One region of the Wansuia hejianensis genome, then DNA from elsewhere that is predicted to be linked to it. Evidence: predicted binding sites of a transcription regulator. Region 1 holds the regulator's gene; the other holds the start of a gene.
The links. Region 1 encodes NrdR, which represses ribonucleotide reductase genes. Its sites were predicted from a motif close to CACAANATNTTGTG; they were not measured.
Positions count from the first base shown of each region.

Region 2: the regulator NrdR is predicted to act here: its motif matches at 3,216-3,229, upstream of nrdD (anaerobic ribonucleoside-triphosphate reductase).

Region 1 is NZ_CP060635.1:1,409,711-1,417,854, reverse strand. It holds gene H9Q79_RS06580 (COG2426 family protein) at 1-173, shown strand, start outside; gene H9Q79_RS06575 (C-GCAxxG-C-C family protein) at 228-641, shown strand; gene H9Q79_RS06570 (PspA/IM30 family protein) at 847-1,539, shown strand; gene H9Q79_RS06565 (TFIIB-type zinc ribbon-containing protein) at 1,547-2,761, shown strand; gene H9Q79_RS06560 (SPFH domain-containing protein) at 2,765-3,772, shown strand; gene H9Q79_RS06555 (xanthine phosphoribosyltransferase) at 3,909-4,490, shown strand; gene H9Q79_RS06550 (acylphosphatase) at 4,453-4,776, shown strand; gene H9Q79_RS06545 (PRC-barrel domain-containing protein) at 4,860-5,135, opposite strand; gene nrdR (transcriptional regulator NrdR) at 5,234-5,683, shown strand; gene H9Q79_RS06535 (ABC transporter substrate-binding protein) at 5,865-6,941, shown strand; gene H9Q79_RS06530 (ABC transporter permease) at 7,042-7,968, shown strand; gene H9Q79_RS06525 (ABC transporter ATP-binding protein) at 7,968-8,144, shown strand, end outside.
Region 2 is NZ_CP060635.1:3,315,507-3,323,650, reverse strand. It holds gene H9Q79_RS15235 (uroporphyrinogen decarboxylase family protein) at 1-842, shown strand, start outside; gene nrdD (anaerobic ribonucleoside-triphosphate reductase) at 981-3,116, opposite strand; gene H9Q79_RS15225 (hypothetical protein) at 3,269-3,649, opposite strand; gene dapF (diaminopimelate epimerase) at 3,646-4,482, opposite strand; gene H9Q79_RS15215 (NYN domain-containing protein) at 4,509-5,279, opposite strand; partial or broken gene H9Q79_RS15210 (IS110 family transposase) at 5,571-6,136, shown strand; gene H9Q79_RS15205 (GGDEF domain-containing protein) at 6,377-7,501, shown strand; gene H9Q79_RS15200 (hypothetical protein) at 7,656-7,853, shown strand; gene H9Q79_RS15195 (polysaccharide deacetylase family protein) at 7,942-8,144, opposite strand, start outside.

The sequences.
Region 1 (8,144 bases):
TCCCGCTTCCGGGGACGGGCGCCTGGACCGGCACGCTGGCGGCCAGCATGCTGGACATGGGATTCAAGAAAAGCGTGATCGCCGTAATGGGAGGCGTGCTGCTGGCCGGAGTCATCATGGGAGCTGCATCGGCCGGCCTGTTCGGAGCGGTTGGAAGCGTCCTGGGCGGCTGACGGGCAGGAGCACACATTAAGAAGGAACATAACAAAGGACAGGAGGATTTTTAAATGAAAACGAGAGTGGAAAAGACCCAGGAACTGCACAGCAGGGGTTATAACTGTGCGCAGGCAGTGGCCTGTGCCTATTGTGATCTCGTGGGGATCAGCGAGGATGAGATGTTCCGCATGACGGAAGGTTATGGACTGGGTATGGGCTGCATGAACGGGATCTGCGGGGCAGTATCAGGCGCGGTCACACTGGCAGGCATGAAGAACAGCCTGGGCTGTGAAAATCCCACCAGCAAGAAAGCTACGTATCAGCTGTCAGGAGAGATCCTGAAAGAATTTGAAGAGAAAAACGGTTCTGCGATCTGCCGTGATTTAAAAGGGGTGGATACGGGCAGGGTGCTCAGGGCGTGCAACGATTGCATCAGAGACGCGGCAGAGCTGGCGGAGAAAATTTTATTTACGAAAGAGGTATAGACTGGAGATGGCATGTCATCGACAGGCTGAGTAATAGAATCGGAACAACGGAAATCAGGATACGTAGAAGCTGGAAATTTCAGATAAATCGACGGGTATCCTGATTTTTTTCGTGACAATGACAGGAAAGTATCCTATAATTAAGATGATGCCGGCGTAATCCGGCAGCAGTATTTATAGACGAAGGATCCAGGAGGAAAAAGTTATGGCAGGAATCATCAAAAGATTTAAGGACATTATGTCAGCGAATATCAATGCGTTGCTGGATAAGGCAGAAGACCCGGAGAAGATGATCGACCAGTATCTGAGGGACATGGAAAGCGACCTGGGCAAAGTGAAAGCTGAGACGGCCGCTGTGATGGCAGAAGAGACGAGAGCGAAAAGAGAGCTGGATGAGTGCGGCCAGGAGATTGAGAAAATGCAGCGCTATGCTGAGAAAGCCCTTACGGCCGGCAATGAGGAGGACGCCAGGAAGTTCCTGGAGAAAAAAGCCCAGCTGGCCAGGAATAAAGAGACCTGTCAGCAGGTCTATGACAGTGCGTCTGCCAACGCCGAGAAGATGAAAGAAATGCATGATAAGCTGACAAAGGACATAGCCAGTTTGAACGAGAGGAAAGCGTCCATTAAGGCCAAGCTAGCGGCAGCCAAGGCACAGCAGCGGATGAATGATCTGACCGCCAAGGTGGGCAATGTGAGTGTCACCGACGGAGTTTCCGCCTTCGACCGAATGGAGGCCAAGGCCGACAGGATGCTGGACGAGGCCAATGCCATGGCAGAGCTGAACACTCCCTCCTCAGAGGACCTGAGCGTCGAAGACCTGAAGAAAAAATACGATGGCGGCGCCTCCGCAGATGTAGATGACGAGCTGGCGGCGTTGAAAAAGAAAATGGGACTGTAATTGAGCAATGGAAGAGAAAACGTATAAATGCGGAAGCTGCGGCGGCACTATGGAATTTGACGTGGCGGCGCAGGCATTAAAATGCCCCAACTGCGGAACTGTGATAGAGATCATTAATGACAGGAACAAGATCGTCGAACACCCTCTGGACAGATACAGCAGCAGCAGAATCCGTGCGGATGAAAAAACATCTCATACAATGGAGTGTAAGAGCTGCGGCGCTAGAATTGAAGTGGAGGCCAGCTGTACCGCTACAGAATGCCCCTATTGCGGAACCACCTATGTGCTGGCGGAAAAGCAGGAAGAGGTGGTAATCCCGGACGGCGTAGTGCCCTTCCAGATCGATCAGAACCAGGTGGGAGAGCTGTTCAGGAACTGGATCAAGAAGCGCTGGCTGGCGCCGGGAGCCCTGCGGAACTTGTATCAGAAGGGGAAGCTGCAGGGGGTTTATCTGCCTTACTGGACCTTCGACGCCCAGACACATTGCTACTATACGGCACAAGGCGGAAGAACGCGGACAGAGACTTATAGGGATAAGGACGGAGAGACCCATACCAGGACTCATACGGACTGGTATTTTACCAGCGGGACAGTCGGCTGTTTTTTTGATGATGTGCTGGTAAGGGCTTCCCACAAGCTGGACGGCAGGCTTCTGGAGCGGATCGAACCATTTCAGACGGCAGATGCCGCGTCCTATTCACCTGATTACTTTTCGGGCTATGAAGCGGAGTGCTGCAGCCGGGATCTGGAAGATGCGCACCGGGAAGCCAGGCAGGAAATGGAACGGGAGTTGTACCAGATGGCGGAACGGGATGTCCTATGCCGCTTTGATTCGGTGAGAGATGTACATATACAGCCGGAATATCGGAATGAGACATACAAACAGCTGATCCTGCCTGTATATGCCACTGCCTATGACTATAAGGGCAGGCAGTATACGGTGCTGGTCAACGGACAGACCGGGAGTATCAGAGGTGGATATCCCAAGAGTCCGCTGAAAATTGCCCTGCTGGCCGCAGCGGCAGTTGCGGCCTTTATTCTGATCTATCTGCTGATGTGGGGAGATGAGCTTCAGAGCTCCTCAGCTTTGCCGGGCGCGCTTCCCCAGGTGGCTGCTGCGCAGGAAGCAGATTGGATGGCTGACGCGGCTGAAGAGAGCCGTGAACAGTGGGCGCCGGTAGCTTCCGGTATGGCATACGAATGGCCGGACAGGAGGATATGATAGATGGGACTATTTGGAAATCAATTTGCGAATGTTGTTGAATGGGAGGAGTACCGGGATGACGTCCTGTTCTGGAAATGGGGCAACCGGGAGATCAAGAAGGGCAGCCGGCTGATCATCCGGCCGGGCCAGGATGCGGTCTTTCTGTATAATGGCAGGGTGGAAGGCATTTTTAAGGATGAGGGAAGCTTTGATATTGAATCAGAGATCATCCCGTTCCTGTCTTCCCTGAAGGGATTTAAGTTCGGATTTAACAGCGGTATCCGTGCTGAAGTGCTGTTTGTCAACACAAAGGAGTTAACAGTGAAATGGGGCACAAAGAATGCGATCAATATCCCTGCACCGGGGCTGCCGGGGGGGATGCCGGTCCGGGCTTTTGGTACGTTTAACTGTAAGGTGGCTGACCACGCAGTCCTGATCGATAAAATTGCGGGAATCCGGCAGCAGTTTACAATTGACGATGTGAAAGAACGGGTTATATCCATACTGGATCAGCTTTTGATGAAGTGGATCGTAAGAGAAGGCAAGGATATGTTCAATCTGCAGGCCAATGCATTTGACATTGCCCGGGGCATCTGCGAAGATTTGGATATGGAGATGCTGAAGATAGGAATTGGGATCGCGGGCTTTGTAATTTCCAATGTCAGCTATCCGGAGGAAATACAGAGAATGGCTGAGAAGGTTGCTTCTCAGAGCATGATCGGCGATATGGGCCGATATCAGCAGGCAGCGATGACAGACGCTGTGTCCAACGGCGGCGGATCAGCCGGCAGCATGGCCGGTACCATGGCCGGCATGGGAATGGGGATGGCTATGGGGCAGCAGATGGCCAGCCAGATGCAGCAGGCATCAGTATTCGGCGGCCAGAATCCACAGGGAAACCCAGCTCCGGCAGGACAGCAGTCCGGCCAGAGCGGCGGTAGCGTGCCGAATTTCTGCCCGAATTGCGGAATTAAGACAGAGGGAGCTAATTTCTGTCCGAACTGTGGGATAAAGCTGATACGTTCCTGACTCCCGGGCAGCAGCTGGATATCCATGCGGGCATGGGATTCCGGCCTGCTGCCTCCGGGAACGGATGGCGCGGCGGCACTCTTTGGAGGTGCCGGATAAGAATTGAATCAAAGAAATGTAAAGGTTGGAGCTAGAGATGAAGAGTTTGGAAGAACGGATTCGAAAAGACGGAATCGTAAAGAGCGGGAATGTGCTGAAGGTAGACAGCTTCCTGAATCATCAGATGGATGTGGAGCTGTTTAACGAAATGGGAAAGGAATTCAAACGGCTTTTTGCGGACCGTCCCATTAATAAGATTCTCACGATTGAGGCGTCCGGGATAGGGATCGCCTGCATTGTGGCGCAGCATTTCCAGGTGCCGGTGGTATTCGCGAAAAAGACACAGAGCATTAATATAGACGGAGAGGTTTATTCAACAAAGATAGAATCCTTCACCCATAAACGGGTCTATGATGTGATTGTTTCCAGAAAATATATTCAGCCCACAGACCATGTGCTGATCATTGACGATTTCCTGGCCAACGGCTGTGCCGTGCGCGGTCTGATCGACATGATCCAGAGTGCAGGAGCGACCGTCGAAGGCGTGGGGATCGCTATTGAGAAGGGCCAGCAGCCTGGCGGCAGGATGCTTCGGGAAGACGGAATCCGCGTGGAGTCCCTGGCGATCATCGAGAGCATGGATGATGAGACTGGGACCATCCTCTTCCGAGAACAGTGAGAAGGGTCTGAAGATGGAAGAACATGTCCGTTACCATATGATCGTATCCGGACGGGTGCAGGGAGTGGGCTTCCGTTACCGGGTGAGCCATGCGGCGAATGCCCTGGGGCTGACCGGATGGGTGACGAATTGCTGGAATGATACGGTGGAGCTGGAGGTTCAGGGACCGCCGGATGTTATCGGCCAGATGCTGGATATGGCCGCGCGTTCGGAGGCTGTCTGGATTGAAGAGATCCGGAAGACGCGGATGGAGCTGCAGAAGGAATCAGGCTTTCACATCCGGTGATGAAGAAATGAAAAAGTCAGAAGAGCGTTCCGCCGGCTCCCGGTGAGCCGGGCGGAGCGTTCTTCTGTTCAAAGGATGTTGCGTTATGGATTCCGTGGAGGCCTTGGCGGAGGCGGAGGCGGCGGTTCTTCGGGGATTTTGACGAGGATGATATCATCTCCGATCTGGCAGATACACTCCCAGGGGATGATGATGTCCTTTTCACGTCCCAGAATGCCGCAGAATTTTGCAGGGCCGGGAACGATCAGCGCAGTGATCCGGCCGGTGATACAGTTGAATTCCACATCTGCGGGACAGCCGATGGAGCAACAGGTGCAGATGTTGATGACTTCTTTCTGTTTCAGGTCAATTAGGCGCATGAAAAAGTCCTTTTTTTCTAGTATATGATTGACTTGAAGGGGGTTAGACTTTATACTGGAAAAAGAAATCCGCATATTTAAGAAGTGAGGTTAATCATATGAAGTGCCCATTTTGTAACCAGGATAATACAAGGGTGGTGGACTCGCGTCCGGTGGAGGATAACAACGCCATCCGGCGCCGCAGAATGTGCGATGAGTGCGGGAAACGGTTTACTACTTACGAGAAGGTGGAGACAATTCCCCTGATCGTAATTAAGAAGGATCAGAACAGGGAGCAGTATGACCGCTCCAAGATCGAGGGCGGAGTGCTCAGAGCCTGTCACAAGCGGCCGGTTCCGGTGCAGAAGATCAATGAGCTGGTAGACCAGGTGGAGATAGAGATCTTCAATCTGGAAGAGAAGGAGATACCCAGCACAGTCATCGGGGAACTCGTGATGAATCATCTGAAGGATCTGGACCCTGTGGCCTATGTGCGCTTTGCATCTGTGTACCGGGAATTCAAGGACGTGAATACCTTTATGGACGAACTGAAAAAGATCCTTAAATAAAATTGCCTTTTTATCTCTGAATGCTTTAAAAGCGGCGGCAAAGACTAAATTAGACCAAATAAGATTTGACAAAAGGTGTAATATGAGATACAATTTTAGCATTGAGTGAGATGACGGTTTAAAGCACTAAAGTGCCGCTCCGCTTAATCGTAATACTGGAAGGAAAAGAGAGGGAATCATTATGAAAAAGGCAATAGCTTTTGTGACAGTGTTGATGCTTGCGGCATCGATGGCAGCCTGTGGGTCTGACGGAGCAGGAAGCGCTTCTTCCGGCTCATCGAAGGAAGAGTCCAAGACGGAATCCAAGTCGGAGAGCTCCGGAAGCACAGGAACCAGCAGCTCCGGCAGTTCGGAAGAAAAACAGACGGGCGACGGTACCGTATATAATATCGGCATCTGCCAGTTAGTGCAGCATGAAGCCCTTGACGCAGCCACTCAGGGATTTAAGGATGCTCTGGTGGAAAAGCTCGGCAAGGACAATGTGAAATTTGACGAACAAAATGCGTCAGGAGATTCAGCGACCTGCGCGACGATCATGAACCAGTTCGTATCCTCGGATGTGGATCTGATTCTGGCCAACGCGACAGCGTCTCTTCAGGCAGCACAAGCGGCGACGAGCGAGATCCCGATCCTGGGGACCTCCATCACTGATTATGCGACCGCGTTGGATATCGATGACTGGACCGGCGTGACCGGAACTAATATTTCCGGAACCTGCGATCTGGCTCCGCTGAAGGATCAGGCGACCATGCTGAACGAGCTGTTTCCGGATGCCAAGAATGTGGGAATCCTGTATTGTTCGGCAGAGGCGAACTCCAAATACCAGGCCGATACGATCCGCACATATCTTGAAGAATACGGCTATACGTGTAAGGATTATACCTTTGCGGATTCTAACGATATCGCAGCCGTAACGACCAGCGCCACATCTGAATGTGATGTGCTCTATGTCCCGACTGACAATACATCTGCTTCCAATACGGAAGTAATTAACAACGTCTGCCTGCCTGCTGGAATTCCGATCATTGCGGGCGAAGAAGGTATCTGTTCTGGCTGCGGCGTTGCGACTCTGTCCATCAGCTACTATGACATCGGCTACAAGGCTGGAGAGATGGCGGTACAGATTCTGCAGGATGGCGAAGATATATCCAAAATGCCCATCGAATCCGCGCCGAACGTGACGAAAAAATATGTTCCGGCCAGATGTGAAGAACTGAATATCACCGTTCCGGATGATTACGAAGCGATAGAAGGTTAATAAATGCTGTCGGCAGTATGATTTGACAGAACTGCCGGTTGGGGCTGCTGCATTGGAACAGATGCAGCAGCCTTTGCTGGCGTACAAGGGAGGAAATGTTGTGGAGATAGTAAATCTTTTAAATGCTCTGCCCGGTGCCTGCGCGCAGGGACTGATCTGGGGCATTATGGCAATCGGCGTGTATATTACTTATAAGATCCTGGATCTTGCGGATCTGACCGTGGACGGTACGATGGCGACCGGAGGGGCCGTCTGTATCGTTATGATGGTAAACGGGCATTCGGTGGGCGTATCGCTGCTGTGTGCCTTTGCGGCGGGAATGCTGGCCGGATTCGTGACGGGGATTCTGCACACAGCCATGGGAATTCCGGCGATCCTGGCGGGAATTTTGACCCAGTTGGGCTTGTATTCGATTAATCTGCGGATTCTGGGCAACGCGTCGAACATGGCGATCAGCGTGGATAAATATGATCTGCTGGTCTCTCTCCGCTATATCAAAGGAGTGCCCTTTTATAAAAATACGCTGGTGGTGGCGGCTCTCATCATTATACTGCTGATCGGAGTGCTTTATTGGTTCTTTGGTACGGAGCTGGGATGCTCTATCCGGGCCACAGGAGCCAATCCCAGAATGTCCTGTGCCCAGGGTATTAATATTAATTTCTGTAAAATACTGGGTCTAATGCTTTCCAACGGAATTGTCGCTCTGGCCAGCGGACTTTATGCCCAATACCAGGGATTTGCCGACGTACAGGCCGGGCGTGGTGCTATTGTAATCGGACTGGCCGCTGTTATCATCGGACAGGTGGTATTCGGGAAGATCTGCAAGAACTTTGCCACTAGGCTTCTGGCAGTTGCCCTGGGAGCCGTGATCTATTATCTGGTGCTGCAGGTGGTGCTGTGGCTTGGGCTGAATGCCAATGACCTGAAGCTGATTTCTGCGATCGTTGTGGCAGTATTCTTGGCAATACCGGTGCTCCTGGAGAAATGGAAGATTAAACGTGCCTATACAGAAGGGGGAGAACGCTGATGTTGATGCTGACAAATGTTGAAAAGACCTTCAATAAAGGTACTGTCAATGAAAAGAAAGCCTTGTGCGGGCTGAATCTGACTCTGAAGGATGGTGATTTTGTTACCGTCATCGGGGGCAACGGCGCCGGTAAATCCACCATGCTGAATATGATCTGTGGTGTATATCCCATTGAT
Region 2 (8,144 bases), 1.9 Mb from region 1:
ATATGGATCTTTCAGTAGAGGCTGAGGCATTCGGGGCTTTTACTGTCTACGGCGTAGACGAAATCCCTACGATCATCGGCAAGCTGATCGGAAACGAAGAAGAAGCTGACGCACTGGAAATCCCCCCCGTCGGCGCAGGAAGAACCGGAACAAACATTGACGCCATCCGTAAATCCCTGATGCTTATCAACGACCGCCCCGTATTCGCAGGCTGTATTGGGCCTTTTTCACTGGCCGGACGGCTTCTGAACGTCAACGATATCATGATCGATTGTTATGAAGAGCCGGAAATGGTACATAAAGTCCTTGAGAAAGCAACGACCTTCATCATCAACTACCTGCAGGAATTAAAAAAGGCAGGGGCCCATGGCGCCATCATGGCCGAACCTCTGGCGGGAATCCTCTCCCCAGATCTGATGAGCGAATTCTCCAGTTCCTATGTAAGAAGAATCGTAGAAACCATACAGGACAAACATTTTCTTCTGATCTACCATAACTGCGGCAGCGCCATCAACCACCAGGTAACACAGCTCATGGAAACCGGCTGCAAGGCTTTCCATTTCGGAGAGTCTGCCGATATGACTATGATGCTGGAAAAGCTTCCGAAAGATTATCTGATCCTCGGAAATATCAGCCCCTCAAATGGCTTTAACAATAACACCCCTGAGGGAATCAACCTGATGACCCGGAGACTTCTGGAACAATGCGGCCACCATAAGAACTTTGTTATATCTTCAGGATGCGACATACCGCCTAATACAGATTTGGATACCATAAGTTCTTTCTTTGATACGGTAGAATCTCACTACTATATGCAGCATTTGTGGGATATGGTAGGATAATTCAGCTTAAATGGGGCCCCGGTGCAACCGGGACCCCATTTAATTTGTCTCTGTTTCTTATTTATATATCATTCATCCGCAGACAGTTCTCAGCACGGGCCAAAATCAATTCTGCCTTCTGTCCTTCCATACTGTTACTTACATCGATTTCCTGTCGGCAATCTCCGCCATTTTTGCACTGTTGAGGCGGGTGTCACCGTGAACGCGGCTGTAGGACAGATATCCGTTCATCCGGTCAATCTTCGTCAGATTGCTGGAACCGCAGACAGGGCAAACATCCATTTCCAATTCCTGATGGCCGCAGTCGTCGCAATAGGCCAGGGAAAGATTAACCCCCTCATAAAAGCCTTTTGCCATGGCGCGGCGGATCAGCGTACGGATAGCGCTTTTATTGTAGCTGACCGGATAACGGACATACTGGATTTTCCCTCCGTTCAACAGCTCCCAGAATCTTCCCTCCTTATCCTGCTTTTCGATTGGAGTAATATCCTCCGTCACATGGCAGTGGAAGGAGTTACTCACATACGGCCTGTCAGATACATTATGGACGATTCCGTACATTTTACGGAACTGTTCAATCTGAAGGCCACACAGAGATTCCGCCGGAGTCCCGTAGATTGCATACAGGATACCATCCTCTTTCTTATATTCCGCGATTTTCTGATTGATATACCTCATAACCTCCAGTGCAAATTCACCGTCTTCCGCAATGGATTTGCCATTATAGAGCTCCTGCAGCTCATTCAGCGCCGTTATTCCGAAGGACGCTGTCATGGGCTTCAGAAGGGGACGTATTTTATCTGATGGCTTCAGATGGCCTCCATAAAATCCGCCTTCGCAATAAGCCAGCGGGTTCGTAGACGCCTTCATCTCTCCCAGATAATCATAAGTCCTTCTGTGCAAGTCGCGGATCATCTCAAGATAAAAATCCAAAACTTCATAAAAATCCCTGTTCTCCGCCTTCGCCTTGGCCAAGATCATCGGAAGGTGCAGAGAGACTGCCCCTATGTTAAACCTGCCCACAAAGACCGGCCGATCCTCTTCATCTGCCGGTTCCATGCCGCCACGCTCATACCAGGGGCTCAGGAACGCCCTGCAGCCCATGGGGCTGATGACGCGGCCGTACTTTTGGTACATGCTGGAAATATATCCCTCTCCGCTCATGGACAGCCAGTCCGGATACATGGTTTTTGCAGAGCAATCCACACCCGCTTCAAAGACATCTTCACAGGAAGCGCCCGGACCATGAATCGCCTCATCATATAAAAATACAATCTTTGGAAAAAGCACCGGCTTGCGGAAGCCTTTCTTACCCTGTCCCTCTTTATGTACTTCCAGAAGAGAAATAGAAATCATTTTTTCAAAAAGCCCTGTTCCCAGCCCCATTGTTACCGTTACAAACGGATAATCCCCCCGGGAAGAGCCAACGGTGTTGAGCTTATACTCTATTCCCTGCCAGCCCTGGTCACATTCTCTCTTGACCTTATCCATGGCGTATTCCACAGCCCGCTCTTCTCTTCCGTTCCAGCTTTCATCAGAATATTTCAGGAATTCGGCCACGTATTTATCATAGCTTTTCTGAGCATAGGGAGCCAGGATTTTATCAACCTCCGGCACTGTAAAACCGCCATACTGCTGGGCGGCCGTGCTCAATATGATGTCTCCCATCACGTCAAATGCCGTATCCAGCGTCTTTGGCTCGTTATACCAGACATTTCCCATCTCAAACCCGTCCTTCAGCACGCTGGCCACGTCGAACAGGCAGCAGTTCATGGTATCCAGACGGGCCGACTGGTCATGAATATAGATATAACCGTCTTTACACGCCTGCAGCTCGTTCCGGTTCATAAAGAACTTGCGGTAGAGTTCTTTATTCAATTCATTGAAGATCAGGCTCCGTTTCGTCGCAACCAGGGCGCTGTCTGTGTTGGCATTGCTCTTGTCTCCGATATAGCGGATGGACTGGCTCTTTGTGTAGACTTCATCCATCATATGAATAAAATCCACCTTATAATTCCGGTAATCCCGGTAGCTTTTCGCGACAGCCGGGTTTACGCGGTCCAGGGCGCCTTCCACAATACAATGCATATCTTCAATGGGTATCTCCTCTTTATGAAGAGATTCAGCCTGCTCTTTGGCAAACTGACAGATAAAATCCTGTTCGGCCGCTGTAAAAGCATAGAGAATTCTTTTAGCCGATTTGTTGACAGCCCTGACAATCTTAGCGGCGTCAAAGGGTTCTTTTGTCCCATCTTTCTTAATAACGTAGATCATAACCTCTCCTTTTTAACTCCATCTGCGCCCGCGATTCAGCAGAGCACAGCTGCATTTTCCAATATGTGGTGTATTTATGTTCGTTTTATCCTCTGCAGACACAACATATTGTATCATCCTTCACCCTAAAAGGAAAGCTTTTTTTCAGCCTGTCAGCCAAAAATCATTTCAAACAGAAGCGGCCCCAGAGTAAACAGTAAAATAAAAATAAATATAATAACGCCCACCCAGCCGTTCCTCGCCGCCTGCTGTTGGCGGCTCCCTACACCGCCCCGGAACGGGGCGCCGTCAGGCCTGCCCTGTCCGTTATTCTGCGGCGCGTACGTCTGTACAGGCGGTCTCTGCTGCCCATAGCCCATCTGCTGGCGCGCGTATTCCTGCTTATCCCCGGCGGACATGTGGTCTACGTGGTCACGCCTATTTTCATTCAGATGATAAAAATTACGGTTTTCCTGATAGGGCATTCCGCATTTCTCACACCGCCCCTCTACGATATTCCCATCGCAGACACAACATTTCTTTATCACACTCATAAGTTGATTTCTCCATCAAATACCACAGCGGCAGGGCCGGTCATAAATACCAGGTTCTTCTCACGATCCCATTCCACCTGTAATGTCCCTCCCAGCAGCTTTACCGTCACCTGGTTTCCCTTCACCACACCGTTCAGCACAGCCGCAACGGCAACCGCACAGGCGCCCGTTCCGCAGGCCAGCGTTTCACCGGACCCACGTTCCCACACCCGCATCTGAACTGTCCTGTCATCCAGCACCTTGACAAATTCCGTGTTAATCCTGTCCGGAAATCCGGAATAGTGTTCAAACAACGGGCCTATTTTCTCAAGCTCCAGGCAGTCCGTCTCTTCCACAAAAACTACCGCATGGGGATTGCCCATGGATACCGCTGTATACCGGTATTCCTCCCCTCCGATCTCAACAGGCCGGCCGATCACCTGCTCTGCCTCAGATAGCACAGGTATTCTGGAAGCTGTCAGCTCAGGCGCCCCCATATTGACTCTCACTTGTTCCACCCGGCCGTCTTTTACCATCAGATCCAGATATTTTACGCCGCTTTTGGTATCTACGCTTATGCTCGTTTGATCCGTAAGGCCGTAATCATATACATACTTCGCCACGCAGCGGATGCCGTTACCGCACATAGCTCCCGATGAACCATCCGCATTGTACATATCCATCTCAAAATCCGCCTTCTCCGAAGGTTTGATCAGGATCAGTCCGTCAGCTCCTATGCCGAAATGGCGGTCGCTGATCCTCCTGGAAACCTCTTCCGGGTGTTCCACCGTCTCCTGGAAACAATTCACATAGACGTAATCATTCCCACATCCATGCATTTTCGTAAATTTCATATCCCGCCCTCCTGTCTGCTCAATGATTATCTGCTGACCTTCTCGCGCCTGGTCTCCCTGACGCGGAAATAAATCTGCTTCTGGCTGTTCCCATCCGATATTTTATTAATCTCATAATCCCCCAGCGATTTGATAAATGGAGTCAGCTTTGAATACCCGAAATTCCTCACATCAAAATCCGGCAGCCGTTTCGACAGCTGGTCCCCCAGTTTCCCAGAAAAAATCCATCCGTCGTCATCTGAAAACTTCTCTATGATCGAATTGATCGTGATTTTAATCTTCTCCTGGTCCTTCTGCGGCTTGGTCTTTTCTTTCACTTCCTTCGGCTTGGCTAACGGCTCCGACGCCTCCTCCTGACGCTTTTCAAACAACAGGTCCAGATATTTAAACTGATTACAGGCGGAAATAAAAGGCTGGGGAGTCTTGCTCTCTCCCATGCCGATCACCTGCATTCCAGATTCCCTGAGCCTTGCCGCCAGACGTGTGAAATCACTGTCCGACGATGCAATGCAGAAGCCGTCCACAGTGCCAGAATACAGTATATCCATGGCATCTATAATCATCGCTGAATCAGTGGCGTTCTTGCCTGTCGTATAGCTGTATTGCTGCATGGGAATGATGGAATTATCCAACAGTACATTTTTCCATGACGACAGCTGGGGGCTGGTCCAGTCCCCATATATTCTCTTGTATGTCGCCACTCCGTTGTTTGCTGTCTCCTCTAATATAATTTTAATATATTTGTCGGAAATATTATCCGCATCAATTAATACTGCAAATTTCAGTTCATTTTCCATGATCTACCCCTTTTCTACTACAATATATTTATGGTTAATATCCCTTACAGCCAGTAAGGAATTATCCATCTTGTTGCTTAAGCTGTTAGAATGAGTGGTGCAATAGGTCTGGCTTCCCCCTTTCTAGGACTTTACGTCCGTAGATAAGTCAGCCAACCAGCCCCTCATCCGCAGCATTCGTTTTACGCAGGTTGAACCCTAAGACGTTCGTGTGAAACACCCAGTAGATTGAATAGGCAATGAGAAAACTGGCATTGGCCATTGCTATTACATTATAAAGGAGTTTTTACTATGAACGCTGTTGGTATTGATGTTTCCAAAGGAAAAGCACTGTCACTATCCGTAGACCGGGAAACGTGGTTGTTATGCCACCCTGTGATATCCCTCACACCCAATCTGCCATAAACTGCCTGATCGAGCAGCTCCTGAGCCTTGATGGTGAAACTAAAGTCTGTATGGAACATACCGGCAGGTACTATGAACCTGTTGCCACATGGCTTTCCGATGCAGGTCTCTTTGTCAGTGCTGTAAATCCCATCCTCATCAGGGATTTCGGTGATGACTCCCTCCGTACTCCCAAGACAGACAACGCGGATTCTAAGAAAATCGCACGTTATACTCTTGACCGTTGGGCAAAACTGAAGCAATATGGAAGCATGGACAAAACACGCAACCAATTAAAAACCATGAACCGGCAATTCGGATTCTATATGGCTCAGAAAACTGCAATGAAAAACAATCTTATTGCTCTTCTTGAACAGACTTATCCGGGAGCCAATGATTTCTTTGACAGCCCGGCCCGTAGCGACGGCAGCCAGAAATGGGTGGATTTTGTTCATACCTACTGGCATGTAGACTTATCTTTCATCCAGTATATCATTCAACCCCCGGAAAATCCATACTTTATCGCACAAAGCGGGCTGTATCCTTGGTTATTCCTGCCCTCCTCCCTGCACGTCAGTCCCTTTCTTTGCTGAGATTTCAAAAGTTCTCTTAAAAATGAAAGGAACTTGACAAACCCGGCGCCAGGCATTATTTTGTAAGCAGCACATCTTTAACTCACATAGAACTGACTTACAAGAAAGTATGGATATAATATGAATGATAATAACTACATATCACAAATTCAACAGGAATATGAGAAAATCAACTGCCGCTGGCTGAAGCTTCACAGAATGATTGCCCTGAGCTCCGCCATCGTTTCCCTTGCCATGGAAATCATAATGTTCTTTCTGCTCAATTCCATGAACGGGGGCATTACGGCATCGCCGGTTATCTACCTTGCAAAATATATTTTTACTCCCTGCGCGCTGAACATAATTTTCCTTATTCTCATCTATTTCGGTACCAGAAACCAGATCACCCCTATGCGCGTGAGAGAATATGTCGTTTCCCTGTGCTTTGTCGCGATCTGTTTTTCGCTGTTTTTTATACACAATATCTTTTCAGCCCTGTATTTACTGTTCGCGATTCCTATCATGATGACCACCGTTTACGGCAACTATCTTCTGACCACCATCACTGCGGCTGCAAGCCTTCTCGCTCTGACAGCCGGCGAACTGTGGATCACATGGGACCCCGATAAAGTAAGCGTACTAAACAGCGAAGACGCTTTTGTTAATTTTTTGATTTCTATTATTATCCTGACCGGCTTCTATTCTGCCAGTCTTGTCGTCATCCATTTTGAGCGCCAGAAGAATCAGGCCAGCATCACAAAAGAGCTGGAGCGGTATCAGATGCACCAGGAGCTTCTGACAGACCGTCTGACCGGACTTTACAACCGGACAGCCCTTCAGGAGGCCTTCAATGATCTGGAGACGAAAAGACTGCTGGATACCTGCCGCCTGGTAATGGTTGACATAGATAATTTTAAGACGATAAACGATACGCTGGGCCATCTCAAGGGCGATGAATGCCTGATAGCCTTCTCTTCTATCCTGAAAGAACGCTGTGCGCCTCATCCTGTCTACCGTTTCGGCGGCGATGAAATCTGTATCCTATTTCAGGGAATTTCCCTGGATCAGACACTGGCCATCTGCCGGGAGTCCAATCAGTCTCTGGAGGATTACTGTGCCCAAACTCTGGCAGGACTGCCCATATCCGCCAGTTTTGGAGTAGCATGCGGCCGCCCGGATCTGTCCCTCTACGAATTGCTGAAAAACGCAGACACCGCCCTTTATGAATCCAAAAAGCAAAAGGGCAGTATTTCCGTCTACCAGTAAAATTTTCTTCAGAAATGCCCTTCGGATAGTCTTTGCAGAACAGCGTAAGTTGTTCCTCCGGCTGTGAGCGCGTGCCTTTCAGGTATCCTGCGGGTATAATTTCCCAGATAACACACATACTGATTCTGACAAAATCACAACAGGAGGAATACACATGTCAGAAATCAAATCAGACGTAACCGGACTGCCACAATCCTGTAAAGCCGCAGCTGAACGGACGGCCGCTTTTCTTACTGAGGAAGACCGTTACGCCGACATCAGCGAATCCTGCCGTCAGAAAATCACGGAACTTGAGCAGGAGATCGGCAGCAAAACAGGAGAAAAAGTCGCTTTGGTAGCATATCACATTTAACAGTCCCTCTGAACACATTCAAACGGACATAGCCAGAGCCGCTGCGGCACTACAGCGGCTCTGGCTATTTTATTAACTGATTGGTTTATCATTTTGAATCAAACAGCCTGGATACAGGCACCAGGTCAAATCCCCGGCTCTGAAGCTCTGCAATAATTTCCTCCAGGGCCTCCGCGGTATACATCGCGCTGCTGCGGAAGATGACGATGCTTCCCTTACCCAGATCGTGGTGATTCAGAACCGTCTGGATGATAGAGTCCACGCCATAATCCTTCCAGTCCAGGCTGTCTA